Regions from separate parts of the Streptomyces sp. KL116D genome, predicted to be linked through region 1. Evidence: riboswitches for the same ligand, from Rfam matches in the RefSeq annotation. Region 1 holds a riboswitch; each other region holds the start of a gene.
The links. Region 1 has a riboswitch for cyclic di-AMP ahead of RBJ77_RS04800 (transglycosylase family protein). Riboswitches for the same ligand answer to the same signal wherever they lie in the genome.

Region 1 (6,854 bases):
CGCCCGAGGCGATCACGTCGACCCGGCCGGGATGGATGACCGGCTTCAGGGCGCGCTGGTCGTGCGTGGAGGCCAGCAGCCAGTCGGTGAGCTCGGCGACCTTCTCGTAGGGGATCCGGGAGTGGTGGATCGCCGTCGAGTCGTACTCCTGGAGCCCGAGCGCCAGCGCCGCCACCGTCGTGACCGAACCGGCCAGGCCGACCAGCGTGCGGGCGGAGGTGATCGGGACGGTCTGCGTGACCCTGTCGAGGGCCTCGGCGATGTCCGCGCGGATCGCCTCGATCTGGGCCGGGGCCGGCGGGTCCGTCACCTTGCCGTCCTCGCCGACGAGGTGGCGCTCCGTCATGCGGACGCAGCCGATGTCGACGGAGAGGGCCGAGCGCACCGCGTCGTCGCCGACGACGAACTCGGTGGAGCCGCCGCCGATGTCCACGACCAGGTACGGCTTGTCCAGGTCGGCGCGGCCGGTCAGTTCCTTCGTCGCACCCGTGAAGGAGAACTGGGCCTCCTGGTCACCGCTGATGACCTCGGGCTCCACGCCCAGGATGTCCAGGACGCCCCGCACGAACTCGTCGCGGTTCTCCGCGTCGCGGGACGCGGACGTCGCGACGAAGCGGACCTTCTCCGCCCCGTGTTCCTTGATCACCGCGGCGTACTCGCGGCACGCCGCGAACGTCCGCTCCAGCGCCTCGGGGGCCAGCCGGCCCGTCCGGTCGACGCCCTGGCCGAGCCGGACGATCGTCATCCGGCGGTCCAGGTCGACGAGTTCGCCGGTCTGCGGATTCGCGTCCGCGACGAGCAGCCGGATCGAGTTCGTCCCGCAGTCGACGGCGGCCACCCGGGTCACTCGGCCACCTCCGCGGACACGCACGCGCCCCTCTTCCACCACTCGGGCAGCATCGCGATCGCCTCGTCGCCCAGCGGGTTCACGCCCGGGCCCGCGGCCAGCGAGTGCGCGACCAGGACGTGCAGGCACTTCACCCGGTCCGGCATGCCGCCGGCGCTCGGGAAGCCCTCCAGGACCTCGATGGCGTCACGACGCGCGATGTAGTCCTCGTGGGCCGCGCGGTACTTGGCCGCCAGGTCCTCGTCCGTCTTGAGGCGCTCCGTCATCTCCTTCATGACGCCGTTCGCCTCCAGGGTGCCGATGGCGGAGGCCGCCCGCGGGCACGTCAGGTAGAACGTCGTCGGGAACGGCGTGCCGTCCTCCAGCCGGGGGGCCGTCTCGACCACGTCCGGGTTGCCGCACGGGCAGCGGTGCGCGATGGCCCGCAGACCGCGCGGCGGGCGGCCCAGCTGCTCCTTGAACGCGCGGATGTCGGCGTCCGTGGGCGCGGTGGCTTCGGTCTGGGGCGGGGGCGTGTCCATGCGTCTCTTACGTGTCTTCCGTGTCAGTGGTCGGTCTGGTCGGCCTTGTCGACGCCGTCCCAGACGTTCGAGTACCAGGGGCGGTCCGTCTCGCCCTGCTCGGCGCGGCTCGACGCGGTGGCGCGCGGATCGGGCACCACGTACCCGGTCTCGCCCGGCATCACCATGTGCAGCCGCTCGCGGATCCGCTGCTCGGCGTACGCGTCGTCCTGCCAGCGGGCCTTCTCGTCGCGGAGCCGTTCGACCCGCTCCTCGGCCTCCTGCTGCTGGCGCTGGAGGTCCTCGATCTCGCCGCGCTGGGAGACGTACTGCCTTATCGGGTACGCGAGCGCGACCACCAGCGTGCACAGGACGAGGGCGAGGAGCGCCGCGCGGCCGGTGAGGCGGGAGCGGCGGGCCTGGCGCTTGTTCTGCGAGCGGTAGACGCGCTCGGCGGTCTGCTCGCCGAGCAGCCTCAGACGGGTGGCCGTGGAGAACGCGGCGGACCGGTCCTTGTTCCGGTCGCGGACCTTACCGGCCATCGCCTGCTCGCCTCCCCGATACGTACGTACGTCCCCGCACACGGTACGGGACCGAGTGCGGGGACGTACGTAACTACGGCGTCAGGGGAGGTCAGCCCTTGAAGCGGGGGAAGGCGCTGCGGCCGGCGTAGACCGCGGCGTCGTCCAGGATCTCCTCGATGCGCAGGAGCTGGTTGTACTTGGCGACGCGCTCGGAGCGGGCCGGGGCGCCGGTCTTGATCTGGCCGCAGTTCGTGGCGACGGCGAGGTCGGCGATGGTGACGTCCTCGGTCTCGCCGGAGCGGTGGGACATCATGCACTTGAAGCCGCTGCGCTGGGCGAGCTCCACGGCGTCCAGGGTCTCCGTCAGCGAACCGATCTGGTTCACCTTCACGAGCAGGGCGTTCGCCGAGTTCTCCTCGATGCCGCGGGCCAGGCGCTCCGGGTTGGTGACGAAGAGGTCGTCGCCGACGAGCTGGACCTTGTCGCCCAGCTTCGCGGTGATGACGTTCCAGCCGGCCCAGTCGTCCTCGTACAGCGGGTCCTCGATGGAGACGAGCGGGTACGCGGAGACGAGCTCCTCGTAGTACTCCGTCATCTCGGCGGCGGAGCGCTCCTTGCCCTCGAAGAGGTACTTGCCGTCCTTGTAGAACTCGGAGGCGGCGACGTCGAGCGCGAGGGCGACCTGCTGGCCGGGGATGTAACCGGCCTCCTTGATGGCCTCGAGGATGAGGTCGAGGGCCTCGCGGTTCGAGCCGAGGTTCGGGGCGAAGCCGCCCTCGTCGCCCAGGCCGGTGGCCAGGCCCTTGCTCTTCAGGACCTTCTTGAGGGTGTGGTAGACCTCGGTGCCCCAGCGCAGCGCCTCGGAGAAGGACTCCGCACCGATCGGGGCGATCATGAACTCCTGGATGTCGACGTTGGAGTCGGCGTGCGACCCACCGTTCAGGATGTTCATCATCGGGACGGGCAGCAGGTGCGCGTTCGGACCGCCGAGGTAGCGGAACAGCGGCAGGTCGCTGGCCTCGGAGGCGGCGTGGGCCACGGCGAGGGAGACGCCGAGGATGGCGTTGGCGCCGAGGGAGCCCTTGTTGTCGGTGGCGTCCAGGTCGAACATCGCCTGGTCGATCAGGCGCTGCTCGGTGGCGTCGTAGCCGACGAGCTCCGGGCCGATCTGCTCGATGACGGCGAGGACGGCCTTCTCGACGCCCTTGCCCTGGTAACGGTTGGGGTCACCGTCACGGAGTTCGATGGCCTCGAAGGCACCGGTGGAGGCGCCGGACGGAACAGCAGCACGACCCGTGCTGCCGTCGTCGAGGCCGACCTCGACCTCGACCGTGGGGTTGCCTCGGGAGTCCAGGATTTCCCGGGCTACGACGACGTCGATGGACGGCACGAGCATCTCCTTCTGGGATGTGACGCGGGCTATGCGGGGCCGCGATGCACGGCCTCGACCCCTTGAGCCTAACCGGCTCCGGGGCATCGGCCAGCCGACCGCCCGTCTCGTGGACACGGCCGTTAGCAAAATGTTCCCGACCTAAACAAAGCGGGGTGGTGGCGACCGGGTGACGGAATCCCGCCTGCCGGGTCGGCGACCATTGCCGGGTGCGGGCCGGTGGGGGCTTCTCGCGCAGTTCCCCGCGCCCCTGAAGGTGCGCACTCCGTGCGCGACCTTCATCAGGAGAAGGCCGCAGGGCGTTCAGGGGAAAGCGCGGCGAAGCCGCAGGCTTTCAGGGGCGCGGGGAACTGCGCGAGAAGCCCCACCGGCCCGCAGGCGGCGGGCACGCGAAACCCCCCACCTCCGGATTCCGGAGATGGGGGGCGCGCTGAGCGGCCCGTTGGGGGACGGGAGGGGATCTCGGCGTCCGCCGATGCCGGGTTCCCCTATATACGTGCGGCGGCGCTGCTTACTTCAGGTGCAGCTGCTGACCCGGGTAGATCAGGTCGGCGTCGGACACGATGTCCTTGTTCAGCTTGAAGACCTTCTGCCAGGTCGTCCCGTGCGCCTCGGCGATCTTGCTGAGGGTGTCACCGGACTTGACCTTGTACTCGCCGTCGCCCTTCTCGACCTTCTTGCCGGTCGGGGTGGTGACGGTCTCGCGCTTCTCGGACCGCGTGGTCGTCGAGGAGTCGGAGCGCTCCTGCTGCTTCGGCTGAGCCTGCTTCGGCTGGGCCTGCTGCTGCTGGGGCTCGGCGGCCGGCGCGGGGTTGGACGTGGAGGCGCCCGAGAGGCCCACACCACAGCTCGGCCAGGCGCCCTTGCCCTGGGAGGCGAGGACCTTCTCGGCGACCGATATCTGCTGCGCCTTGGAGGCCTGGTTGGCCGTGGACGCGTAGGCGGTGCCGCCGTACGCGGCCCAGGTGGAGGCCGAGAACTGGAGGCCGCCGTAGTAGCCGTTGCCGGTGTTGATGGACCAGTTGCCACCGGACTCGCACTGCGCGACCTGGTCCCACTCGGAGGTGGAGGCGGCGGAGGCGGAGGTGGCGCCCATCAGCGGGACGGCGACGGCGGCACCGGTGACACCGGCGAGCGTGGCGACACGGACGGCCTTGGACGGGCGGCGGTGCTTGCCCTTGCTGGAGAACAGCATGGAGAGATCCCCTCACCGACGCCTACGAGGTGAGCTGTCGGGTTCGGGCCAGTGAGTGCCCGGCCGCGCAACCTTGTGCGCGGCTTAACCCCAAGCCGTCTCGGTCTCCCTCGACGGCGCTTACCTGGGTCCCCCGCTCCTGCCTACGGCGCTGACGCGTCGACTGTTCCCGTACGGACGTTGGCAGGATTCGGCGTGACGTCCATCGGGGCCCGCAGTGGCGAGCGGTGACGACGTTAAGCAGTAGATCCGCCCGATTTCAAAGACGATCAGGGTCTTTGAGACTCATGTCTCACTCGAGCAAAAGTGGACATACGAGTCTCAACCCACCCCGAACTCCCGCTACTTTTCGCCCGATTCGACACCAAGATCCAGACTCTGACCAGGAAGGATGAGGTCCGGGTCGGAGCCGACCGTCCCCTTGTTCAGGTCGTAGAGCGTGGACCAACCGCCTCGCACGTCCTGGGCGTCCGCGATGTCCCACAGGTTGTCGCCGGAACGGACCGTGTAATCGCCGTCGCCGCGCTTCGTGTCGCGGGAGGCGTGACGCCCGTCCCCCGTACGGGAGTCGGCGGTGTCGTCCGGGGCGCGGTCGCCGCGGTGCCGGCCGCCGGTGGTGTCGTCCGCGGGGGCCGACGAGGGCGGCATGGCGGACTCCGAGGCGTCCGAGGCGTCCGGAGCAGCCGGGGAAGCGGAGTCGAGTCGACCCGACTTGTCCGTTTTGCCGCTCGCGTCGTCCGTCGGCTCGCCACTCTCCTTGTTACCGGAGGTATCTCCCGAGGCGTCAGCTGACGGGGTGTCGGACGCGTCGCCCGGTTCGCCGGACTCATCGGCCTTGCCGGACTCACCGGACTTGCCGTGATTCTTCTCTCCCGAGCCGTCCGATCCCTGGCCGTCACCCGCGGAGTCGGACGCCTGCGGGGAGGGGCTCGCACCCGGGTCGACATCGGCGGAGTCGTCGCCCTGGGTCAGGCCCGCCGTGATCGAGCAGCTCGGCCAGGCGAGGGGACCCCGGGCGTCGAGGACCTTCTCGGCGACGGATATCTGCTGCGAGCGGCTGGCCTGGTCGGCACGCGGGGCGAAGTCGAGGCCGCCGTACTGCTCCCACATCTCCTGCGAGAACTGGAGCCCGCCGTAGTAGCCGTTGCCCGCGTCCAGGCTCCACTGGCCACCGCTCTCGCACTCGGCGAGCTTGTCCCAGGTGGTGGTGGAGGCGGCGCTCGCGCTCGTCGCGGCGAGCAGCGGGATCGCGATGGCGCTTCCCGTGACGCCGAAGGCGACGACGAGAGCAGGAGCCTGACGGGGGCGACGGTGACGACCGTTCCCGGAGAGCATGCGGTTGCCTTTCGCGAGACTGATGCTGCACGCGACGGGTGGGAAGAGTGGTGCCTGTTGTGCATGTGTCGCGATGACTGGTGAACGTAGCGGGACTCGAACGCTTGTCACAAGTCGATGCAGCGCAGATCACGTGAAAGTCACAGCTTTGACGGACCGTCAGTTCCTTGGGGCTCGCTTAAGGTGCGAAACGGGACGTGACCGCTATGCCTGACGCGGTGTGAACTCGACCGGCAGGGTGCGCAGTCCACGCATGATGAGGCCGCCGCGCCAGCGCAGATCCGGGAGATCACGCCGCGAGGGTCAGGCCGCACGGCCGCGGGGAGCCCCCTCATCGCCGCCTGTTTCTTCGGCTCCTCCACCGAAGAGGGTCACCAGTCGGAAGGGCGGCAGGGTCGTACGCCGGTGTGCAGGGTCTCCCCGCAGGTCGGCGCCCAGGATCTCCATCACACGGGGCCAGGCCCCCCTCTGCCACCAGGCCAGCTGCCGCGCGCGGACAGCCTCCCTCTGCCCCCGTTCCAAAGGCATGTCGACCCATGCGAGCCCGGTACGAAGCCGGTGGAGCATCCAGTCGAACTGCTTCCGGATGTCGTACTTGCTGGTGAAGTGCTTCTTGGCGAAAAACGGGCGCACAGCCGCGACGACCGCCTCCCACTCCTCATCCGTCGGGTCCGGCGGCACCAGGGTGCCCGTCTCCCGATGCCATTCGGTGACAGGGCATCTCACCCCTGCTTTGCGCTCTTGTCCCCGCGCCACCAGGACGACCTCCACCTCGTAGGCGTCGCACAGGCGCGCCGCCTGCACGGCGGTCAGACGGGGGACGATGTCGGGTCCGGCGGCCACGACGTCGCGGAGGTCGGCCTTCAGGCGATCCTGTTCCGCCCTGACGGCCAGCCACTCGGCAGCCACCGCCCGTTGGCATCGCAGATCGGTCAGCTGCTCCTGCGCCGACGCGATGGAAGCCTGGAGGAACTCCGGGTCCATACCCGCCGCAAGGTACTCGGGCACCTTGGTGAGGAGCAGGTCCTCCTGTCGCGCGATCGCCTCACTGAACTCCGCCACC
Region 2 (6,854 bases), on a different contig from region 1:
CGTTACGTCCTGCCCGAGTTCACCGAGCGCACCTCGTCGGGGCAGCGCACCCTCGATCCGTACTCGAAGCTGCTGGAGGAGCGGATCGTCTTCCTAGGCACCCCGATCGACGACACGTCGGCCAACGACGTGATGGCGCAGTTCATGCACCTCGAGTACCTGGCGCCCGACCAGGACATCTCGCTGTACATCAACTCCCCCGGCGGCTCGTTCAGCGCGATGACGGCGATCTACGACACGATGCAGTTCGTCAGCTGCGAGGTGGAGACGACGTGTCTGGGGCAGGCCGCCTCGGTCTCCGCGGTGCTGCTCGCGGCGGGCGCGCCGGGGAAGCGGATGATGCTGCCCGGGTCGCGGGTGGTGCTCGACCAGCCCGCGCTGCCGGAGCCGGCGCAGGGGCAGCCGACCGATCTGGAGATCTACGCGCGCGAGATGGTGCGCATGCGCGAGCAGGTGGAGGAACTGCTCGCCCGGCACTCCACCAGGTCCCGGGCGCAGATCAGCGACGCCATCGAGCGGGACACCGTACTGACCTCCCAGCAGGCCCTGGAGTACGGCCTGGTGGACCACGTCCTGCAGAACCGCAAGGCGTCGGCGAGCACGCCGGGCACGAGGTGAGGCGCCGATGTATCCACCCGAACCACCGCCCCTGCCCGCACTGACCCGCGCCGAGTGCGAGCTCGTGGACAGCTATCTGGCCGTGGTCGATCTGATCGCGCGGATCAATCCGGCGCGCGGCGACGACACCTACCGGGGCCTGCGGGCGGCGCAGGCGCTCGTCAGCCGGGCGACGGCCCTGCGGGACGCCCTGACGCTGATGCACCAGCGCGGCGAGCACGAGGTGCACGCGACAACCCTCGCACGGGCTTTGCGCGTCCTTGACGGAGAGAGGCGAACACAGAGGGTCACTTTGCCGCCAGAAGTGGTCAGTTGAGGTCGACGAGAGTTGAGGTGTGCTCGCGCGACGACCGACCCGTCTGTGCCGGGATCGAAACGGCCCAGACGGTGTACCCCCGAACGGCGTAGACGTTCGTCCTCCATGAAGCCCGCCGGAGTTGCGTCACGGCTGTACGCGACCACCGGAATTTGATGTTCCGTCGCTGGTACGAGCGTCGTCGGGCGTCGCGGCCGGGCACCGAAAGCCGCACTGTCCACCTGAACGGGTCAAGCGTGAGGAGCCTCACTTACCGCCGGTTCAGCTCGGTTTTCTCGACATCCGTGCGTGAAGATCCCTTCCGACGACAAGCCCCCGCCGCCGCGGCGGGGCGGTCCGTGCGGACGCCGAGTCCTGCCGCCGCCCGGATGCCAGGTCGACAGAAGTGCATCGGCAGGAGTGGAGGACCCAGGCACGACGGTCCACCGGAGCAGCCGTTCCGAGTGGTCCTTGGGGTGAAGCCGCCGCGAGCGGCCGGGCATCTTCGCCGGCCCGAACCCGACAGGTCATCCTTCGCAGGCGGCTGACGAAGGGTTGCGCATGACTGCGCTCAATCGTGTCCCCTCGCTGCTGACCCGGGCCGGAACCGCTTCGGCCCTGACCCTCGCCGTCGCGGGAGCCGGGCTCATGGTCCCCGGCGCCGCGGCCGAGGCATCGGCGGCCACGTCCGCGACCAAGGCACTCCAGGTCGCGGCCTCCAAGAAGGGATCGCCGTACAAGTGGGGCGCCACGGGGCCGCACCGGTTCGACTGCTCGGGCCTGACGCTCTACTCGTTCAAGCGGGCGGGCAAGAAGCTGCCCCGTACCGCCGCGCAGCAGTACAACAAGACCCGTCATGTCTCCGTACACAGCCGCAAGCGCGGTGACCTGGTGTTCTTCCACTCGGGCCGGAGCGTCTACCACGTCGGGATCTACGCCGGTAAGGGCCGGATCTGGCACTCCCCGAAGACCGGGGACGTGGTGCGACTGCAGAAGATCTGGACGAAGAGCGTCTGGTACGGCCGGGTGCGCTGATCCGCACCGCCGCTGCCGCAGAACCGCCCGTGGGGACGGGCCGGGCGCCAGGCCCGTCCCCATGCGCCGCGAACGGTCCCGATTGAGATCGTCCCGGCTGGATACCCGTGCGGCATGAAGGAGCGCAACGAGACGCCCCTGGAACGGGCGGACCGGAACTTCAGTGAGCTGCTGCAGGAACTCCGGGTCATCCAGACCGGGGTGCAGTTCCTGTTCGCCTTCTTGTTGACGCTCGCGTTCACGTCGCGCTTCCCGTCCCTGGACACCGTGCAGCGCGCCACGTACGTGACGACCCTGCTGCTCGCTGTGCTGGCGGCCGCCCTGCTCATGGCGCCCGCCGCCGTGCACCGCGTGCTGTTCCAGATGGGTGCGAAGCGGGAGCTGGTGCAGATCTCGTCGCGGCTGGCCGGCTACGGGATGGCGGCGCTGGTGCTCGCGCTGACCGGTTCGGTGCTGCTGGTGGTCGATGTGACGCTCGACCGGGGCAGCGGCATCGCGGCGGCTGCGGGCACGTTCGTCGTGTGTGCGGGGCTGTGGGCGGTGCTGCCCTGGCTGCTGCGGCGCTCGCTGGTCACGCGAAGAGCGGTTCCAGAAGAAGAACGAGAGCCAGCAGGACCAGGGCGCTCCCGGTGACGCCCTCCACGGCGCGGGCGGTGCGCGGCCTGCGCAGCCACCGGCCGAGCCGGTCCACGAGCAGGGCCACGGTCGGGAACCAGAGCAGGGCGAGCGCCACGACGACGGCCGACAGCACGGCCGTCCGCGGCAGGGCCGGGCTGCCCGCGGGCACGAACTGCGGCAGCACGCTCAAGAAGGTGATGGGCGCCTTCGGGTTGAGCGTGTTCGTCAGGAAGCCCTGGCGCAGCGCGCCGCCCGCCGGGGCCCGCGCCGCGTCGACGGCGGCCTCGGCCCGCTCCCCCAGCGGTCGCAGCGCCGACTGGAGCGTGCGCACCCCCAAATACAGCACATAGGCGCCGCCCGCGAGTTGCAGTGCGTGGAAGAGCGTGGGCACCGCGGTGAGGACGGCCGCGACGCCGGCGACCGCGAGCGCGGTGTGGACGAGGAGTCCCCCGGCGACCCCGAGCGCGCAGGCCACTCCGGCGCGGCGGGAGACGAGCGAGTTGCGTACGACGACGGTGAAGTCGGCGCCCGGCAGCGCCACCATGCCCGCGGCGACGCCCGTGAAGGCGACCAGTTGAGCGTCCATGGACGCCAGCCTGCCCGAACCCGGCCTTCAGCAGGTATGTGGAATATTCTGAGTCTGCCTGAAGCAATGCTTAACCCTTTGGCGATCCTGTGTCGCCCGGTGGCCGGAGGCCGACATGTACGACCCGACGCGGCTCGCCGCGCTGGTGGCGGTCTCCGAGGCCGGTTCGATCACCCGGGCCGCGCAGCGGCTGGGGTTCACGGTGCCCGCCCTGTCGCAGCAGCTGGCGAAGCTGGAACGGGAGGCCGGGGCGGCGCTGCTCGTGCGGCACCACCGGGGCGCCCGGCTGACAGGGGCGGGCGAGGTCCTGGTGGCGGCGGCCCGCCGGGTGCTCGACGAGATGGACCGGGCCCGGCACGAACTGGCGCGGGTGGCCGGGCTGTCGGGCGGGCGGTTGCGGGTCGGGACGTTCACCACGGCGGGGATGCATCTGCTGCCGCCCGCGCTCACCGCGTTCCGCCGGGCGCACCCGGAGGTGGAGCTGGCCGTCGCGGGGTACGAGCCGCCGCTCGGGATCGCGGCCGTGGCCGACGGCACGGTGGACGTCGCGCTCACCCACGCCTACGACCCGGCGGAACCGGTGCCGGTGCCCGCGTCCGTGGTCCAGGAGCCGGTGCTCGTCGATGAGTTGGTCCTGGTGACGGCGCCCGGGCATGCGCTGACCGCGGGGACGGCGGGCACGGTCCGGCTGCCGCTCGGTGAGCTCGCGGGGCAGCCGCTGATCAGCATGGCGCCGACGCATCCGCCGCGCCAGGGCGTCGAGTCGGCGCTGGCGAAGGCCGGGGCGACCCCGTCCGTCCTGGTGGAGACGCCCGGCTATGCGCTGGTGTGCGCGCTGGTGAGCGCCGGTCTCGGGGTGGCGGTGGTGCCGGAGATGGTGGCGCGGACGTCGGCGACGCCGGTCGGCGTACGGCAGTTGGCACCCGGGAACCTGCGGCGCACGATCTCGCTGGTGCACCGGTCGGACGAGACGAACCCGGCCGTGGACAGCTTCCGGGCGCTGGTGCGCGGGACGTTCGGCCGGGCCGGCGGTTGACGGGACGTCGCCGAGCCGAGTTGGCGGATGACGGGACGTCGCGGAGCCGAGCCGGCGGATGACGGGACGTCAGCAGGCGGGCGCCGCGCGGCCGTTGTCGCCGTTCAGGCGGGTGATCCAGGGCAGCGCGATCCACACGGTCTTGCCGCCCTCGGGTGTCGGGGCGACCGAGAGTCTGCCGCCGCACTCCGCGGTGAGGCAGCGGATGATGACCATGCCCCGGCCGTTGTCCTGCTGGACGGCGGCGGGCAGCCGCTTGGGGTAGCGGGGATGACTGTCGGTGACGCCGATGCGCAGCTGCTCGTCGCGCTCCAGCTCCACGTCGACGGTGAAGGTGGGTGACTGACCGAGGGTGTGCTGCACGGCGTTCGTCGCGAGTTCGGAGACGATGAGACGGACGACGTCCGCGGTGTCGGTGTCGCCCGGCATGCCCCACTCCGCCAGTACATGGGTGACGTAGGCACGGGCGGCGGAGACCGAGGCGGGATCGCTCGGCAGCGTGACGGATGCTTCCTGGTGGTCTGCCATGGCGACGTCGTCCCTTTCCCGCCGGGGCCGGTTGTCCGCCTGCGGCGGATCGCTTCACGCGCGGCCCCCGACTACTGCTTCGCGCCAGAGTGCCACTTGGACACCCCTCTATGGTGCCGATCCCTCAAGATATGCATATATCTGTCGCTCGAAGCGGTGAACTCTGCGACGGTAGACCGTATTTGGGCGAGCGCACGCCGGTTCCTCTACCGTCTGCTCAGGAGCTACCCCGTGCGGGTCGGGAAGGAGCCCGGTCCGAGGCCTGAGGCGCCCGAGGAGTCAGAAATGAAGTACGGTCCCGCGGTCCGCCGCCGCAAGCTCGGTTCCGAACTGCGCGCGCTGCGCGTCAAGGCCGGGCTCACCAGTGGTGAGGCAGCCCGGCTCGTCGGCTGGCATCAGTCGAAGGTGAGCCGGATCGAGACAGGGCGCAGTGGCGTGAAGCCGTCGGACGTCCTGCTGCTGCTCGACGCGTTCGACACCCAGGACCCCCAACTGCGCGAGCTGGTGGTCGCGTTGGCGGGCGCGGAGGATGCCGGTGGGCATCATTGGTGGCATGCGTATCGGGGGCTTTTGCCGCCCTCGTACCGAGATTTCATCAGTCTGGAGTCGCAGGCGTGTCAGATCCGCACGCTGGAGACGAGCGTGGTGCCCGGTCTGTTGCAGACGCCCGAATACGCGCGAGCGGTGACGCGTTCGGTACTGGACGGAATGTCGGAACGGCATATCGAGGCACTCGTGGAAGTGCGCCTGGCACGCCAGAGCGTGCTGCAGGCCGACCCTCCGCTGCAGCTCAGCGTGGTTCTCGACGAGGCGGTGCTGCGCCGCGACGTGGGTGGACCAGGCGTCCGGCAAAGGCAGTTGGCACATTTGGCCGAGGCGGCCGAGATGTCGCATGTCCGGATTCAGGTGCTTCCGTTCTCGGCCGGTGGCCACATCGGACTCACAGGTCCTTTCGTTGTGTTCTCATTTCCGAACACAACTGATCTGGATGTGGTTGTTCTCGACCATTTGACGAGTAGCCTCTACCTCGAGCGGAAAGAAGACCTCAAGGCGTACACAGACGCCTTCGACGCTCTTGCGCTCCATGCACTTTCGCCCGAGAAATCATTGGAATTCATCACACAGGTCGCCGGGTGGACGAGGACGCCGACGCCCCGTCGCGCCCCGGTGACGCGTGAGGAGGCACCATGAATGCACTGCCTCGGCCCGTGCCATCCGTTCCGTGCAGCACCTCGCTGAGCGGCGCGGTGTGGCGGCGCAGCAGCCGCAGCACCGGCGCCAACAACTGCGTCGAGACGGCCCCCTTGAGCTCGGGGCACGTCACCGGTCTGCTCGCCGTCCGTGACTCGAAGAACACCGCGGGGCCCGCCCTGCTGTTCCACTCCACCGCCTGGGAAGGCTTCGTCAGCTCCCTGCGGTGACCGCTCCGTCCGGAGCGGTGCGGCTGATCGCCCGTACGGCCTCGACGAGTTGTTCGTCGGTGAGGTCGGCGCGGGCGGTCAGCCGCAGCCGCGAGATGCCGTCCGGCACGGACGGCGGACGGAAGCAGCCCACCGACAGCCCGTTCGCCCGGCACCGCGCGGCCCAGCCCACCACCGCGTCCGGCGAGGGGGCCCGTACGGAGACCACGGCGGCATCGGGGCGCACGGCCGACAGGCCCGCCTCCGTGAGCAGCCGGTGCAGCGTCGCCGCGACCTCACGGGCCCGCGCGGCCCGCTCGGGCTCGGCGCGCAGCAGCCGCAGGGCGCCCAGCGCCGCTCCGGCGGCGGCCGGGGCGAGACCGGTGTCGAAGATGAACGTACGGGCCGCGTTGACGAGGTGGTCGATGACGGCCGCGGGACCGAGGACCGCGCCGCCCTGACTCCCGAAGGACTTGGACAGGGTGACGGTGACGACGGTGTCGGCCGCGCCCGCGAGACCCGCCGCGTGCGGGGCGCCGCGCCCGCCGGCGCCGAGAACGCCCAGGCCGTGCGCGTCGTCGACGATCAGCCCGGCCCCGAACTCCCTTGCCGCAGAAGCGAGTTCACCCAGTGGCGCCTGGTCGCCGTCCACCGAGAAGACCGTGTCGGAGACGACGACGGCCGGTCCCTCATGGGTGCCGAGCGCCTTGCGGACGGCCTCGGGGTCCGCGTGCGGCA
Region 3 (6,854 bases), on a different contig from region 1:
GTCGAGCGTGAGCAGCAGCCCCGCCATGAAGCGCAGCACACCGGTGTCGTCGGAGTTCCACAGGTCACCGGCCCGCCCGGCGAGCACCAGCTTCGCCGCGGCCAGCGCCGAGATCGCCAGCGCGCCGCCCGCGACCCAGTGGTCCCCCGACCCGGTCAGCACCTGCCGCAGGTCGAAGCGCGTGAACGCGGCCGCGTAGATCGCGAGCCCCAGCCAGAACAGCGTCATCGCCGCGTACCCCAGCCAGTCCCCCCGTGCCGGTCCCAGCGCCGCCGACAGCGTCGCCCCGAGCACCGCGAGCGCCTGCGTGGCCACGCACGTGATGAACACGCCGCCCGGCATCTTCGGCTTCCAGTGCCGGACGACGACGTACAGCAGCCCCGGCCACACCACGACGGCGACCGCCAGCAGCACCTCGGCGAGCCCCTGCCACCCCAGCAGCGAGAACCGGGTGCCGAGCACGCACGTCGCGGCGACCGCGGTCATCGCGGGCGGGGTGTCCGCCTCCCGCTCCCACCGGTCGCGCTCGCGGAGCAGCCGGAAGCAGAAGTCGGCCGCGAGCAGCACCCACAGCGCGGCGGCGAGCACCAGGAAGACGCCCGACGTCCCGTCGTGCCCGGTCAGGTGCAGCCCGACCGAGACGATGCCGGTGGCCATGACGGCGGCGCCGGCGGCAGGCGGGAGCTGGGACCAGTAGGGACGCGAGGTGACGTTCGGGCCGGGCACCGCCCGAACGTAACCGCGGACGGCGTCAGGCGGGCCGCACCACGCTGTGGATCGACGCCGTGCCGTCGTAGTAGATGGACTCCTCGCGGACGTACGCGCCCGGCTTCGGGGCGTGGATCATCATGCCGTCGCCGAGGTACAGGCCGACGTGGCTGATGTCGTCGTAGAAGAAGACCAGGTCACCCGGCTGGATGTCGGAGAGCGGCACCGTCGTGCCGACCTCCACCTGGTCCCAGGTGGTGCGCGGCAGGGTGATCCCGGCGGCCTTCCACGCCGCCTGGGTCAGACCGGAGCAGTCGTACGAGTCCGGGCCCGTGGCGCCCCACACGTACGGCTTGCCCTCCTGGGCCTTGGCGAACGCGAGGGCCTTCGCGGCCTTCGTCGCGTAGTCGGAGGAGCCGGACCCCGTGGACGAACCGGAGCCGGAGCCGGACGAGGAACCCGAGCCGGACTGCTCCTGCTCCTGCTGCGCCGCCTCGTCGGCCGCCTTCTGCTTGGCCTCCTCGGCGGCCTTCTGCTTCGCGGCCAGCTCGGCGGCCTTCTTGCGGGCCGCCTCCTGCTTGGCCTTCTCGATCGCCGCGAGACGCGCCTTCTCCTCGGCGGTCAGCTTCGACAGCAGGGCGCGGGCGTCGGCGAGCTTCGTCTGCACGTCCTTCTTGGACGTCTTCAACTCGGTCTGCGAGGAGGTGAGTTGCTGCAGGTTCTCCTGCGCCTCGGTGCGCTTCTTCGCGGTCGCGCGCTGCTGCTCCTGGTAGTCGTCGACGGCCTTCTTCTGCTCGGACGTCATCCGGCTGAGCAGCTGGTCCTGCGCGAAGTAGTCCTCGGGGTTGTCGGCGAGGAACATGGTCGCGGTGTTGCTGACGCCACCGGTGCGGTACTGCTCCGCGGCGAACCGGCCCAGCTCCTGGCGGGCCGTGTTCATCTTCTCGGTGCGCTGCGCGATGTCGTCGAGGAGCTTGTCGACCTGGGTCTTCTTCTTGTCGGTCTGCTCCTTGGCGGAGTTGTACTTCTGCGTGGCGACCTCGGCCTGCCGGTACAGGGTGTCGACCTTCTTCTGCACCTCTTCGAGGCTCGGCCTGTCCGGCTGCGTCGGAGCGGCCTGCGCCGTCTGCGAGAGCAGGGCGACCGAGGTGAGGGCGGCGGTCGTGATGCCGACGGCAGGGGTCGTACGGAGACCACCGGACATCCGGGACCGGCTGCGCGGCTTGCGGTGCGACGCCAAAACAGGCGCTCCTTCCGTGGTCCGCCTACCGGGTTAGCTGTCGGGTTCGGGCCGGTGGTACATGTCGTACGGAAGGCTGCCCTACGGTCAACCGCCCGGTCCTGCTGGGCCGTTGAGCCGATTCACCCCAAGGTCGGTGGGTCCCCGGTTCCCTGCCTCTCGGCGTACGGAACTCGGCGGGGGCTGCCCGCTCGCCGCGTTGTTCGCGGGCGGGGGGACGGGCTGCCCGCGCAGCACCGTAGCCAACTCGTGTTGCTGCTGTGAAGGTTGATGTTCGATATGCCCGATACATTTTCGTGACCTTGCTCTCGGGCACGCTCCGTGTCGCTTTGGGTGCCGCATCGTGCGCGAAGGGTCACGTATGGGAAGACGGCGGCGGGGTGTCAGTGGGGCGGCCTAGACTCGTAGAGCGATGAGCAGCCTCTTTGACGACAACTTCCTGGCCAGCCTCCAGAGCGGTACGGAGGAGCCCCCGCCGCCGCCCGAGGACTCCGACAGCGACAGCGCTCCGGAGGCGATTCCGGACGACCTGTTCGGCGGGAAGTTCGACGCGCCGCCGCCCCGGGACGCCTACTACCGGGACGGGGCGCCACGCCCGGCGATCGACCCGGCAGCCCTCCTCGACGGGCTGAACGAGAACCAGCGGGCGGCCGTCGTGCACGGCGGCACGCCCCTGCTCATCGTCGCGGGCGCCGGCTCCGGCAAGACCCGCGTCCTCACGCACCGCATCGCGCACCTGCTCGCCGAGCGGCACGTGCACCCCGGCCAGATCCTCGCGATCACGTTCACGAACAAGGCCGCGGGCGAGATGAAGGAGCGCGTCGAGGCCCTGGTGGGCCCGCGGGCCAACGCGATGTGGGTGTCCACCTTCCACAGCGCCTGCGTGCGGATCCTGCGCCGCGAGAGCAAGAAGCTCGGCTTCACGTCCTCCTTCTCGATCTACGACGCCGCCGACAGCAAGCGCCTCATGGCCCTGGTCTGCCGCGACCTCGACCTGGACCCGAAGAAGTTCCCGCCGAAGTCCTTCAGCGCCAAGATCTCGAACCTGAAGAACGAGCTGATCGACGAGGAGGACTTCGCCGCCACCGCCGCCGACGGCTTCGAGAAGACGCTCGCCCAGGCGTACGCGATGTACCAGTCGCGGCTGCGCGAGGCCAATGCCCTCGACTTCGACGACCTGATCATGACGACGGTGAACCTGCTGCGCGCGTTCCCGGACGTCGCCGAGCACTACCACCGCCGCTTCCGGCACGTCATGGTCGACGAGTACCAGGACACGAACCACGCGCAGTACGCGCTGGTCAAGGAGCTGGTCGGCCCGACCGACGGCGAGGACGCGGACCCGGCCGAGCTGTGCGTCGTGGGTGACGCGGACCAGTCGATCTACGCGTTCCGCGGCGCCACCATCCGGAACATCCTCCAGTTCGAGGAGGACTATCCGAACGCGACGACGATCATGCTGGAGCAGAACTACCGCTCCACGCAGACGATCCTCTCGGCGGCGAACGCGGTCATCGAGCGCAACGAGTCGCGCCGCCCCAAGAACCTGTGGACGAACGCGGGAGCGGGCGCCCAGATCACCGGCTACGTCGCGGACACCGAGCACGACGAGGCCCAGTTCATCGCCGACGAGATCGACCGGCTCACGGACGCCGGCGACGCGAAGGCGGGCGACGTCGCGGTCTTCTACCGGACGAACGCACAGTCCCGTGTCTTCGAAGAGATCTTCATCCGCGTCGGCCTGCCCTACAAGGTCGTCGGCGGCGTCCGCTTCTACGAGCGCAAGGAGGTCCGGGACGTCCTCGCGTACCTGCGGGTGCTGTCGAACCCCGAGGACTCCGTCCCGCTGCGCCGGATCCTGAACGTGCCCAAGCGCGGCATCGGCGACCGCGCGGAAGCGATGATCGACGCGCTGTCGCAGCGCGAGAAGATCTCCTTCCCGCAGGCGCTGCGCCGCGTCGACGAGGCGTACGGCATGGCGGCCCGCTCCACGAACGCGGTGAAGCGGTTCAACACGCTGATGGAGGACCTCCGCACGATCGTCGAGTCGGGCGCGGGCCCGGCGACGGTCCTGGAGGCCGTCCTGGAGCGCACCGGATACCTGGCGGAGCTGCAGGCCTCGACCGACCCGCAGGACGAGACCCGGATCGAGAACCTCCAGGAACTCGCCGCCGTGGCCCTGGAGTTCGAGCAGGAGACCGGCGCCGCCGAGGGCGAGGGCGAGGGTCAGGGTGAGGGCCAGGGTCAGGGCGAGGACGCCGGCGGGGCCGCTGCCCCGGGCACCCTCTCCGACTTCCTGGAGCGGGTCGCGCTCGTCGCCGACTCCGACCAGATCCCGGACGAGGAGGACGGTGACGGAGTCATCACACTGATGACCCTGCACACAGCGAAGGGCCTGGAGTTCCCGGTCGTCTTCCTGACCGGCATGGAGGACGGCGTCTTCCCGCACATGCGCTCCCTCGGCCAGACCAAGGAGCTGGAGGAGGAGCGCCGTCTCGCGTACGTCGGCATCACACGCGCGCGGGAGCGGCTGTACCTGACGCGCTCGTCCATGCGCAGCGCCTGGGGCCAGCCCTCGTACAACCCGCCGTCCCGCTTCCTGGAGGAGATCCCGACCGCGCACCTGGACTGGAAGCGCACCGGCCCCTCCGCCCCGGCGGCCCCGACCAAGAGCATCGGCGGAGGCATCGCGGCATCGCTGTCCTCGTCGCGCTCCCGCTCGACCCCCGCGTTCGCCACGCGCCGGGCGAGCGAGAAGCCGGTGGTGTCGCTGGCCGTGGGCGACCGCGTCACGCACGACCAGTTCGGCCTCGGCACGGTGGTGGGCGTCGGCGGCTCGGGCGGGAACGCGGAGGCGACGATCGACTTCGGCGACCCGAAGCCGAAGCGGTTGCTGCTGCGGTACGCGCCGGTGGAGAAGCTGTAGCCGACCGCTGCGGGCGGCTCGGGTTCGGGACGCCCGGGTTCGGGCGGCTCAGGTGGGGTCGAGGCCGTGGCTGCGCAGCCACGGCAGCGGGTCGATCGCCGAGCCGCCGCCGGGGCGCACCTCGAAGTGCAGGTGCGGCCCGGTCGAGTTCCCGGAGTTGCCCGACCGCGCGATGACGTCGCCCGCCTTCACGGGACCGCTCATCACGGTGTGCGCGGAGAGGTGGCAGTACCAGGTCTCGGTACCGTCCTTGGCGGTGACTATCGCCATGTTCCCGTACGCGCTGTTCCACTGCGTGCGCACGGTCCCGTCGGTCGCGGCCATCACGGGCGTCCCGTACGAGACGGGGAAGTCGATGCCGCTGTGCACGGACATCCAGTTGATCCCGGCCTGCCCGTAGTAGGCGCTGAGCCCGTGCTCCTTCACCGGGAGCGCGAACTTCGGCCGCTCCGCCTCCTTGCGCGCGGCCTCCTGGGCCGCCTTCTTCCGGTCGGCCTCCTGCTTGGCCTTCAGGTCGATGCGCTCCTGGGTGCGGCTCGCCCGGTCGGCGAAGTCACCCGCGTCCGCGGACAGGTCCTGCAACTGGGTGTCCAGCTTGTTGTTCGCGACGGACGGCTTCACGGCGGTCGCGTCCGGCGCCGACGCGGCCTGCGTCTCTTTGCCGTCGTCGCCGCTGCCCATCACCGACGCCGCCGCGATCCCGGCGACACCGACCACGCACACCGACGGCACGGCGACCGTCAGGAGCGCGGAGCGCTTGGCGGGGGTGCGGCGCCTGGCCCGGCCGCGGGAGGCGCCGCGCGGGGCGAACTCCGGGGCGCCGGACGGGAGGTGAGAGGTTTCGTCGTCCGTGTCGACGGGGCCGACGGGTTCGGCGGGCTCCGGACCGGCGGCGGGCTCGGGCTCCGGGTGGTGCGCGTCGTGGTCGTGGTCGTGGGCCTGGGCCTCGGGGTGGTCGGCCGGGCCGTACTGGTCCGGCACCTGCTCGTGCACGGTCTCCTGCTCGGCGGTGCCGCCGGAGTTCCACTGCGTGGCGTCGTACGCGCCCGTGTCGTAGGCCGTCGTCCCGAGGAACGGCGCCTCGAAGGTCTGGGTGGCCTGCGCCTCGTACGACGTCCCGTACGCCGACGCGGCCTGCGGGGTGTCCCACTGACCGGTTTCCCACTGGCCCGTGTCCCACTGGCCCGTGTGCTGCTGGTCCGTGTGCTGCTGTCCGGCGTGCGTCGTCGCCTGCGCCGGAATGTCGGCGCCCTGCCCGTACCCACCGCTCGCCCAGACGGCGGTCGTGTCGTAACTGCCGGTGTCGTACGCGGAGTAGGGGGCGGCGTACTGCTGCTGCGCCTGGTCCGGGTACCAATGACCGGTGTCGTAGGAACCCGTGTCGTAGGAGCCGGTCCCGTAGGCACCGGTCGCGGGGGAACCCGTCGCGTAGGAACCGGTGTCGTAGGAACCAGTGGCGTAGGAACCGGTGTCGTACGGGTCGTTGCCCGACAGATCGCCGAAGAGCGGATCGGCGGCGAAGCTGGTCGTGGAGTAACCGTCGTAGGCCGCGTACTGCGCGTTCCCCGACGGATGACGGTCGTTCACCAACTTCTCTTTCGCCTCGACAACAGGGGCTGCCAGAGCAGTGCGGTGACTGTACCCGGCGGTACGAGGGCACGACAATCTTCCGCAGGTTTCCTGCCCTGCGGAAACGGGCAATCGGCCGCCTTTCGGTGGACTGTGGGCGGAGCTTTGGCTCTGAGTTCGAGATGCGTTCGACGATTTCGGGCCTGCGGCGGGTCTCCGGCAGACCTGCGGACAGCCGGTGGCGGCTCAGTAGCGGCTCAGTGGCATGGTCACGCCACCGTCAGACCGCCGACCGAGTCGGCGGCGCGCGCTCCTTCCGCGGTGGGTTCGGCGTCCAGGGCCTGCCGGATGCCGGTCGCCACGGCCGGGTGCACCGGCAGCGCGAGGTGACCGATGCCGGTGACCCGCACG
Region 4 (6,854 bases), on a different contig from region 1:
TGTCCGTCGGCGTGATGGCCCCGGTCTGTCTGCAGACGGCCGAGCTGCTCGCGGCGCGCGGCATCGGCTGCACGGTCGTGGACCCGCGCTGGGTCAAGCCGGTCGACCCGGACCTCGCGCCGCTGGCCGCCGCGCACGACCTCGTCGCCGTGGTCGAGGACAACAGCAAGGCGGCAGGCGTCGGTTCGGCCGTCGCGCTCGCCCTGGGGGAGGCCGACGTCGACGTCCCCGTACGGCGGTTCGGCATCCCGGAGCAGTTCCTGGCGCACGCGAAACGGGGCGAGGTGCTCGCCGACATCGGTCTGACGCCCGTCGAGATCGCGGGGCGGATCGGTACGAGTCTCGGCCGCAGGGCCGGCAAGGAGAACGACGCATGAGCAAGGAGTTCGACCTCGGCACGCTGCTGGCCGAGCGCGGCGCCGAACGGTACGAGCTGCACGCCAGGTACCTCAACCACCAGCTGCCGAAGATGCTGCACACCATCGGCTTCGACAAGGTCTACGAGCGGGCCGAGGGCGCGCACTTCTGGGACGCGGACGGCAACGACTACCTGGACATGCTCGCCGGTTTCGGCGTCATGGGCCTGGGCCGTCACCACCCCGTCGTGCGCAAGGCGCTGCACGACGTCCTCGACGCCTCGCTCGCGGACCTGACCCGGTTCGACTGCCAGCCGCTGCCGGGCCTGCTCGCCGAGAAGCTGATCGCGCACAGCCCGCACCTGGACCGGGTGTTCTTCGGCAACAGCGGGACGGAGGCCGTGGAGACGGCGCTGAAGTTCGCGCGGTACGCGACCGGGAAGCCGCGGGTCCTGTACTGCGTGCACGCCTTCCACGGCCTGACCACCGGCTCGCTGTCGGTCAACGGCGAGGACGGGTTCCGCGACGGCTTCGCCCCGCTGCTGCCCGACACCGCCGTCCCGCTCGGCGATCTCGACGCCCTGGCACGGGAGTTGAAGAAGGGCGACGTCGCCGGTCTGATCGTCGAGCCGATCCAGGGCAAGGGCGTGCACGAGGCGCCGCCCGGCTATCTGCGGGCCGCCCAGGAACTCCTGCACAAGCACAAGGCACTGCTCATCGCCGACGAGGTGCAGACCGGGCTCGGCCGCACCGGCGACTTCTACGCGTACCAGCACGAGGACGGCGTCGAGCCTGACCTGGTGTGCGTGGCGAAGGCGCTGTCGGGCGGCTACGTCCCGGTGGGCGCCACGCTCGGCAAGGACTGGATCTTCAAGAAGGTCTACTCGTCCATGGACCGGGTCCTCGTGCACTCGGCGAGCTTCGGGTCCAACGCGCAGGCCATGGCCGCCGGGCTCGCCGTCCTGTCGGTCATGGAGGACGACCAGACCGTCGCGAACGCCCGCGCCATGGGCGACCTCCTGCGGTCCCGGCTCGCCGCGCTCGTCGACCGCTACGAGCTGCTCAGCGACGTGCGGGGCCGCGGCCTGATGATCGGCATCGAGTTCGGCAGGCCCAAGTCCCTGAAGCTGCGCAGTCGTTGGACGATGCTGCAGGCCGCGCGCAAGGGCCTGTTCGCGCAGATGGTCGTCGTGCCGCTGCTGCAGAAGCACCGGATCCTCACCCAGGTCTCCGGCGATCACCTCGAAGTGATCAAGCTGATCCCGCCGCTCGTCGTGGACGAGGCCGATGTGGCACGATTCGTGGAGGCGTTCACCGCCGTCATGGACGACGCGCACAGCGGTGGCGGGCTCATGTGGGACTTCAGCAAGACGCTGATCAAGCAGGCGGTGGCCAACCGCTGAGCGACGACGAGGCGGTTTGCCTCTGAGGCAAAGAATTTGCCGCTGGGGCAGGGTTCTGGCTGAATCGAGAGCATGAGCCCTGCCCTCCCGGAGGAGGTTCCGGAACCCCCGGAGCTGCCCGCCGTAGCGCCCCAGCTGCGCGCCCTGCGCCGCCGCGCCTCCCTCACCCTGGAGGTCGCGGCCCGCTCCGCCGGTCTCTCCCCGGCGCATCTGTCCCGCCTGGAGACCGGCCAGCGCCAGCCCTCGCTGCCGATGCTGCTCGCCCTCGCCCGTATCTACGGTACGACGGTCTCGGAACTCCTCGGCGAGACGCCGGCCGACCGCGAGTCCGTCGTCAGGGCGCGGACCATGGAAGCCACCGAGGCGGGCGGCTGGACGTACTTCCAGGCCGGGGCCCCCGGCCGCGGCATGCAGGCCCTGCGGGTCCACGTGCCGTACGGCTCCCAGGGCGACATCGTGCGCGTGCATCCCGGCGAGGAGTGGCTCTACGTCCTCGAAGGACGGCTCAGGCTGCGCCTCGGCGACACGTCCTACCGGCTCGACCCGGGGGACAGCGCCCACTTCGACTCGCTCACCCCGCACCGGATCGCCGCCGCGGACGAGAGCGGGGCCGAGCTCCTCTTCGTACACACCCTGCTGCAGAGCCCGACCGCGGCGCTCTGCCTCGGCCCGGCCGCGGGCCCGATCCGGGAGGCCTGACATGAGCGAGATGAGCGACATGAGCGACACGACCGAGCACGTCGAGCCGGCCGGGCGGTCCGCCCGGCGCGACATCGAGGACAAGCTGCCGCGCGGCATCTGGGTCCGCGTCCTCGTCTACGTCTTCGCGGGACACGCCCTCGCGGCCTTCATCTACATGCTGTTCACGCTGGGCGGGGGCCAGTAGCGCAGGCCGGCGGTCAGCCGAGCAGGCGCTCGGTCAGCCGGTCCCGGGTGGCGGCGCTGAGCTTCAGGCCGTCCGCGAGGTAGCGGTCGGTGCTGCCCCAGGTCTGCTCGATGGTCTCGAAGGCCGCGTGCAGATACTCGGCGCGGGCGTCGAAGAGCGGGCTGAGCAGCTCCATGACCTCGGGGGAGTAGGCGTCGGACGCCGTGTTGTTGTTGCGGTGCACCCGGTAGCGGCGGTGCTTCGCGTTCGACTCCAGGTAGTCCGCCTCGATGGCGTCGCGCTCCACGCCGACCGCGAGCAGCGTCACCGCGATCGACAGGCCCGCGCGGTCCTTGCCCGCCGCGCAGTGCATGAGCGTGGGCACGCTGTCCTCGGCGATCGCGTGCAGGACCCGGCTGTGCTCGGCGGTGCGCTGGCTGATGATCGTGCGGTACGAGGTGATCATGCGGTCCGCCGCGCGGCCCTCGGAGAGTAGGGAACGCAGCTGCTCTATGTCGCCGTCGCGGACCATCTCCCAGAACTCGGCGCCGTCGGCCGGGTCGGTCAGCGGCAGGTTCACGTTGCGGACGCCGGGCAGCGCGACGTCGGCGCCCTCCAGCTTCTGGTCGGCCGCGTTGCGGAAGTCGAAGATCGTGTGCAGTCCGAGCCCGGAGAGGAACGCCGCGTCCGTGGCCGTGGCGTGCGCGAGGTGTCCGCTGCGGAAGAGCACTCCCTGGCGCACGCGCCGACCGTCCACGGTCGGGAGGCCGCCCACGTCGCGGAAGTTGCGCACTCCGGTGAGTTCGGGCTCGGTGGACGGGGCGTGCTGCGTCACGGGGGGCTCCTCCCGGTCGGTTCGCCCGCGTTGCTCGCGGGCGGTCGCGCTCCCGACGATACGACATGGGTTTCCGAGGCAACCATCTGTCCGATTTGGGGTTTTCGGGGTCAACTGTCCGCAGTTCAAGGGTGTTTGCCGGTACGTGCGTGAGCAGGCTCATAGCGGTGACGGTCCGTGGCGGTCGCCGGGCATTCCTCTCCGGGGAATTCCCGAAGGTATGGCGCCGGTAAAGCGGCACGGTCGACGCAGGGTGACACAGCGAACTCCCAGACGATCAAGAAAGCGCCGGTAAAAGCGAATTCGGCGCTTGTCGCCGCCTTTCCTCCTGCTTTACGGTCACCAATCAATCCGGACGGAACGCCTAGTCCTGCCACCGCCCGGACTCCGAACAACGACCCGTGACGGCAGGAGCGGGGGACCCACAGGCACCATGCCGCCGAGGGAATTCCCCATGCGGCTCGGGGTGGAGCCGGGCTCGTGCAGCGGGCCCGGCCGGACATCTCCAGTCCGAACCCGACAGCTCACCTCGCAGGCGACGGAGAGGAAATCCGCCATGCCCGCCAAGGGAAAGCACCGCCGTCCGAAGTCCCAGCGCGTCACCCGGGCCGCCGCCGTCGCCACGGTCGGCGGGGCCGCACTCGCCCTGCCTCTCATCGGCGCCACCGGCGCCCAGGCCGCCACCGCCGGCGCGACGACGTACACCGTCAAGGCCGGTGACACGCTCTCGAAGATCGCCAAGGCGCAGCACGTCGAGGGCGGCTGGAAGCAGCTGTACCAGGCCAACAAGGGCGTCATCGGCTCCGACGCCGGCTACATCAAGCCGGGCGCCAAGCTCACGCTCAAGGCCGGGGCGGGCGCGTCCACCGCGACGGTCACCCAGGCGAGCACCACGACGGCCACCGGCTCCTACGTGAAGCCCGTCGACGCCTCCGTCGGCACGCCGTACCACCAGAACGGCTCCATGTGGTCCAGCGGTTACCACACGGGCACCGACTTCACCGTCGCCACCGGCACCGCCGTCAAGTCGATCGCCGCGGGCACCGTCGTCTCGGCCGGCTGGGGCGGCAGCTACGGCAACGAGGTCGTCATCAAGCACGCCGACGGCAAGTACTCGCAGTACGCCCACCTCTCCTCGGTCGGCGTCTCCGCCGGGCAGAGCGTCGGCGCGGGCACCCAGATCGGCCTGTCCGGCGCCACCGGCAACGTCACGGGCCCGCACCTGCACTTCGAGATCCGCACCTCGCCGAGCTACGGCTCCGACCTGGACCCGCTGGCCTACCTGCGCGAGCACGGCGTCACCGTCTGACCCCGCCCGAACTGCTGTGATCCCTCGGCACCCGGTTATTCCCCGGGTGCCGAGTGGGCTTTGTCACCACTCGTCAACCCCTGGTTACGGTCGCGTAGGTCACATCCCAGGGTGAAAGATGTGTGGTCGTGGCAAACGAATCGAGATCACTCAGCGGCGGCACGATTCGGTCCTACGCGGCGGTGGGGGACAGCTTCACCGAAGGCGTCGGGGACCCCGGACCCGACGGCAGCTTCGTGGGGTGGGCCGACCGGCTCGCCGTCCTCCTGGACGACCGCGTTCCCGAGGACACCTTCCAGTACGCGAACCTCGCCGTGCGCGGCAAGCTCATCGACCAGATCGTCGAGGACCAGCTCCCGCGCGCGATCGAACTCGCCCCGGACCTGGTGACCCTCGTGGCCGGCGGCAACGACATCATCCGCCCGGGCACCGACCCGGACGACGTGGCCGAGCGCTTCGAGAAGGCCGTGGTCCGGCTCTCCGAGGCCGCCGGGACCGTCATGGTCGCCACCGGCTTCGACACCCGCGACGTGGCCGTCCTCAAGCACCTGCGCGGCAAGATCGCCACGTACAACATGCACGTGCGCGCGATCGCCGACCGGCACGGGTGCGCGATGCTCGACCTGTGGTCCCTCAAGTCCATCCAGGACCGCAGGGCCTGGGACGACGACCGGCTCCACCTCTCGGCCGAGGGGCACACCCGCGTCGCGCTCCGCGCCGGCCAGGCACTCGGCATCGACGTGCCCGCCGACCCGGAGCAGGCCTGGCCCCCGCTGCCGCCGCGCGGCACCTTCGAGGTGCGGCGCGACGACATCCACTGGGCCCGGGAGTTCCTGGTGCCGTGGATCGGGCGGCGGCTGCGCGGCGAGTCCTCCGGGGACCGGGTCGAGGCGAAGGGCTTCGTGGACCCGCACCTCATCAAGGCGCATCTGGTCAAGGCACACCTGGAGTCCGCCTCCTGAACGGCGCGTCCGCGCCGTCCGTGCGCCGGTGAGGTGACCGGCCGGAGTGGCGTGGGCGGCGGCGCGCCGCCCGGGTGCTGGGATGTCGGCTGCCCGCCGTCCGGCGGGGCCGACCGGGAAGGACCCCGATCCCATGCCTGTACGCATCCGCCACCGCGCCGCCCTCGCCGCGGCCCTGCTCGCCGTCGGGCTGCCCGCGGTACCCGCCGTCGCCGCGCAGGGCGCCCCGCCCGCGACCGCGGCCGTGGCGCCCCGGCCCGCGACCGTCACCGTCACCGGCGAGGGCCGGGCGAGCGCCGCACCCGACACGGCCGTCGTCACGGCGGGCGTCGAGGTGACCGGGGCCACCTCGAAGGCGGCGCTCGCCGCCCAGAACACCGCGGCGAACGCGCTGCTCGCCGCCGTGCGCGGGGCCGGGGTCGCCGACCGGGACGTGCGCACCGAGAGCCTCTCCCTGTCCCCGGTGTACACGACCGGGTCCGAGCCGGACGCGGCGCCGAAGGTCACCGGCTACCGGGCCGGGCAGACGTTCTCGGTGAAGGTCCGTGACCTGGGGCGGACCGGTGCCGTCATCCAGGCCGTGGTCGACGCGACCGGTGACGCGGGCCGGATCCACGGGATCGTCTTCGACGTCGCCGATCCGGCCGCCCTGCGGGCCGGCGCCCGCGCGGCCGCACACGCCGACGCGCACGACAAGGCCGTCCAGTACGCCCGGCTGAGCGGTCACCGGCTCGGCAGGCTCGTCTCGCTCGACGAGAGCGCCGGCGGCCGGCCGCGCCCGGTGCCGGTCCCGGCCGTCGCCTTCGACGAGTCGGCGGGGAAGGTGCCGGTGGCGCCGGGCGAGATCGAGGACGAGGTGACCGTCACGGCGGTGTACGAGCTGAACTGACGCGCGGCGATCTGCGAGCTGAGGTGACCGTCACGGTGGTGTACGAGCCGAACTGACCGGCGCCGTGGGGGCGGGCCCGTTGCGCCGCGTCCGGCTACTTGCCCGTCCCCGTCAACTCCGCCCGCTCCAGGCCCAGTTCGCGAGCGAGGGCCTCGTCCACCCACTCCTGGGTGCGGGCCCGCGACACCGCGCCGTCGTACGTCGTCATCTGCACCGCGAGGCCGTCGAGCAGCGC

Region 2: it holds a riboswitch for cyclic di-AMP, as region 1 does, so the genes downstream of both, RBJ77_RS00605 (C40 family peptidase) here and RBJ77_RS04800 (transglycosylase family protein) in region 1, are expected to answer to the same signal.
Region 3: it holds a riboswitch for cyclic di-AMP, as region 1 does, so the genes downstream of both, RBJ77_RS41190 (NlpC/P60 family protein) here and RBJ77_RS04800 (transglycosylase family protein) in region 1, are expected to answer to the same signal.
Region 4: it holds a riboswitch for cyclic di-AMP, as region 1 does, so the genes downstream of both, RBJ77_RS05725 (peptidoglycan DD-metalloendopeptidase family protein) here and RBJ77_RS04800 (transglycosylase family protein) in region 1, are expected to answer to the same signal.

Annotation. Positions count from the first base shown of each region.
Region 1 covers NZ_JASERH010000014.1:35,293-42,146, reverse strand. The annotation lists gene RBJ77_RS04820 (exopolyphosphatase) at 1-847, opposite strand, end outside; gene RBJ77_RS04815 (DUF501 domain-containing protein) at 844-1,368, opposite strand; gene RBJ77_RS04810 (septum formation initiator family protein) at 1,392-1,889, opposite strand; gene eno (phosphopyruvate hydratase) at 1,981-3,261, opposite strand; gene RBJ77_RS04800 (transglycosylase family protein) at 3,773-4,456, opposite strand; cyclic di-AMP (ydaO/yuaA leader) riboswitch at 4,461-4,662, opposite strand; gene RBJ77_RS04795 (transglycosylase family protein) at 4,799-5,791, opposite strand; gene RBJ77_RS04790 (recombinase family protein) at 6,095-6,854, opposite strand, start outside.
Region 2 covers NZ_JASERH010000004.1:25,997-32,850, forward strand. The annotation lists gene RBJ77_RS00595 (ATP-dependent Clp protease proteolytic subunit) at 1-618, shown strand, start outside; gene RBJ77_RS00600 (hypothetical protein) at 626-934, shown strand; cyclic di-AMP (ydaO/yuaA leader) riboswitch at 1,302-1,471, shown strand; gene RBJ77_RS00605 (C40 family peptidase) at 1,475-1,948, shown strand; gene RBJ77_RS00610 (DUF6328 family protein) at 2,063-2,581, shown strand; gene RBJ77_RS00615 (LysE family translocator) at 2,520-3,152, opposite strand; gene RBJ77_RS00620 (LysR family transcriptional regulator) at 3,268-4,188, shown strand; gene RBJ77_RS00625 (ATP-binding protein) at 4,258-4,716, opposite strand; gene RBJ77_RS00630 (helix-turn-helix domain-containing protein) at 5,002-5,907, shown strand; gene RBJ77_RS00635 (DUF397 domain-containing protein) at 5,904-6,137, shown strand; gene RBJ77_RS00640 (8-amino-7-oxononanoate synthase) at 6,121-6,854, opposite strand, start outside.
Region 3 covers NZ_JASERH010000106.1:3,317-10,170, reverse strand. The annotation lists gene RBJ77_RS41195 (tellurite resistance/C4-dicarboxylate transporter family protein) at 1-726, opposite strand, end outside; gene RBJ77_RS41190 (NlpC/P60 family protein) at 752-1,948, opposite strand; cyclic di-AMP (ydaO/yuaA leader) riboswitch at 1,955-2,137, opposite strand; gene pcrA (DNA helicase PcrA) at 2,361-4,874, shown strand; gene RBJ77_RS41180 (M23 family metallopeptidase) at 4,923-6,461, opposite strand; gene RBJ77_RS41175 (lipase family alpha/beta hydrolase) at 6,713-6,854, opposite strand, start outside.
Region 4 covers NZ_JASERH010000015.1:80,772-87,625, forward strand. The annotation lists gene dxs (1-deoxy-D-xylulose-5-phosphate synthase) at 1-377, shown strand, start outside; gene RBJ77_RS05705 (aspartate aminotransferase family protein) at 374-1,759, shown strand; gene RBJ77_RS05710 (helix-turn-helix domain-containing protein) at 1,832-2,458, shown strand; gene RBJ77_RS05715 (DUF6126 family protein) at 2,460-2,645, shown strand; gene RBJ77_RS05720 (tyrosine-protein phosphatase) at 2,659-3,459, opposite strand; cyclic di-AMP (ydaO/yuaA leader) riboswitch at 3,827-4,010, shown strand; gene RBJ77_RS05725 (peptidoglycan DD-metalloendopeptidase family protein) at 4,016-4,768, shown strand; gene RBJ77_RS05730 (SGNH/GDSL hydrolase family protein) at 4,897-5,730, shown strand; gene RBJ77_RS05735 (SIMPL domain-containing protein) at 5,864-6,619, shown strand; gene RBJ77_RS05740 (TetR/AcrR family transcriptional regulator) at 6,714-6,854, opposite strand, start outside.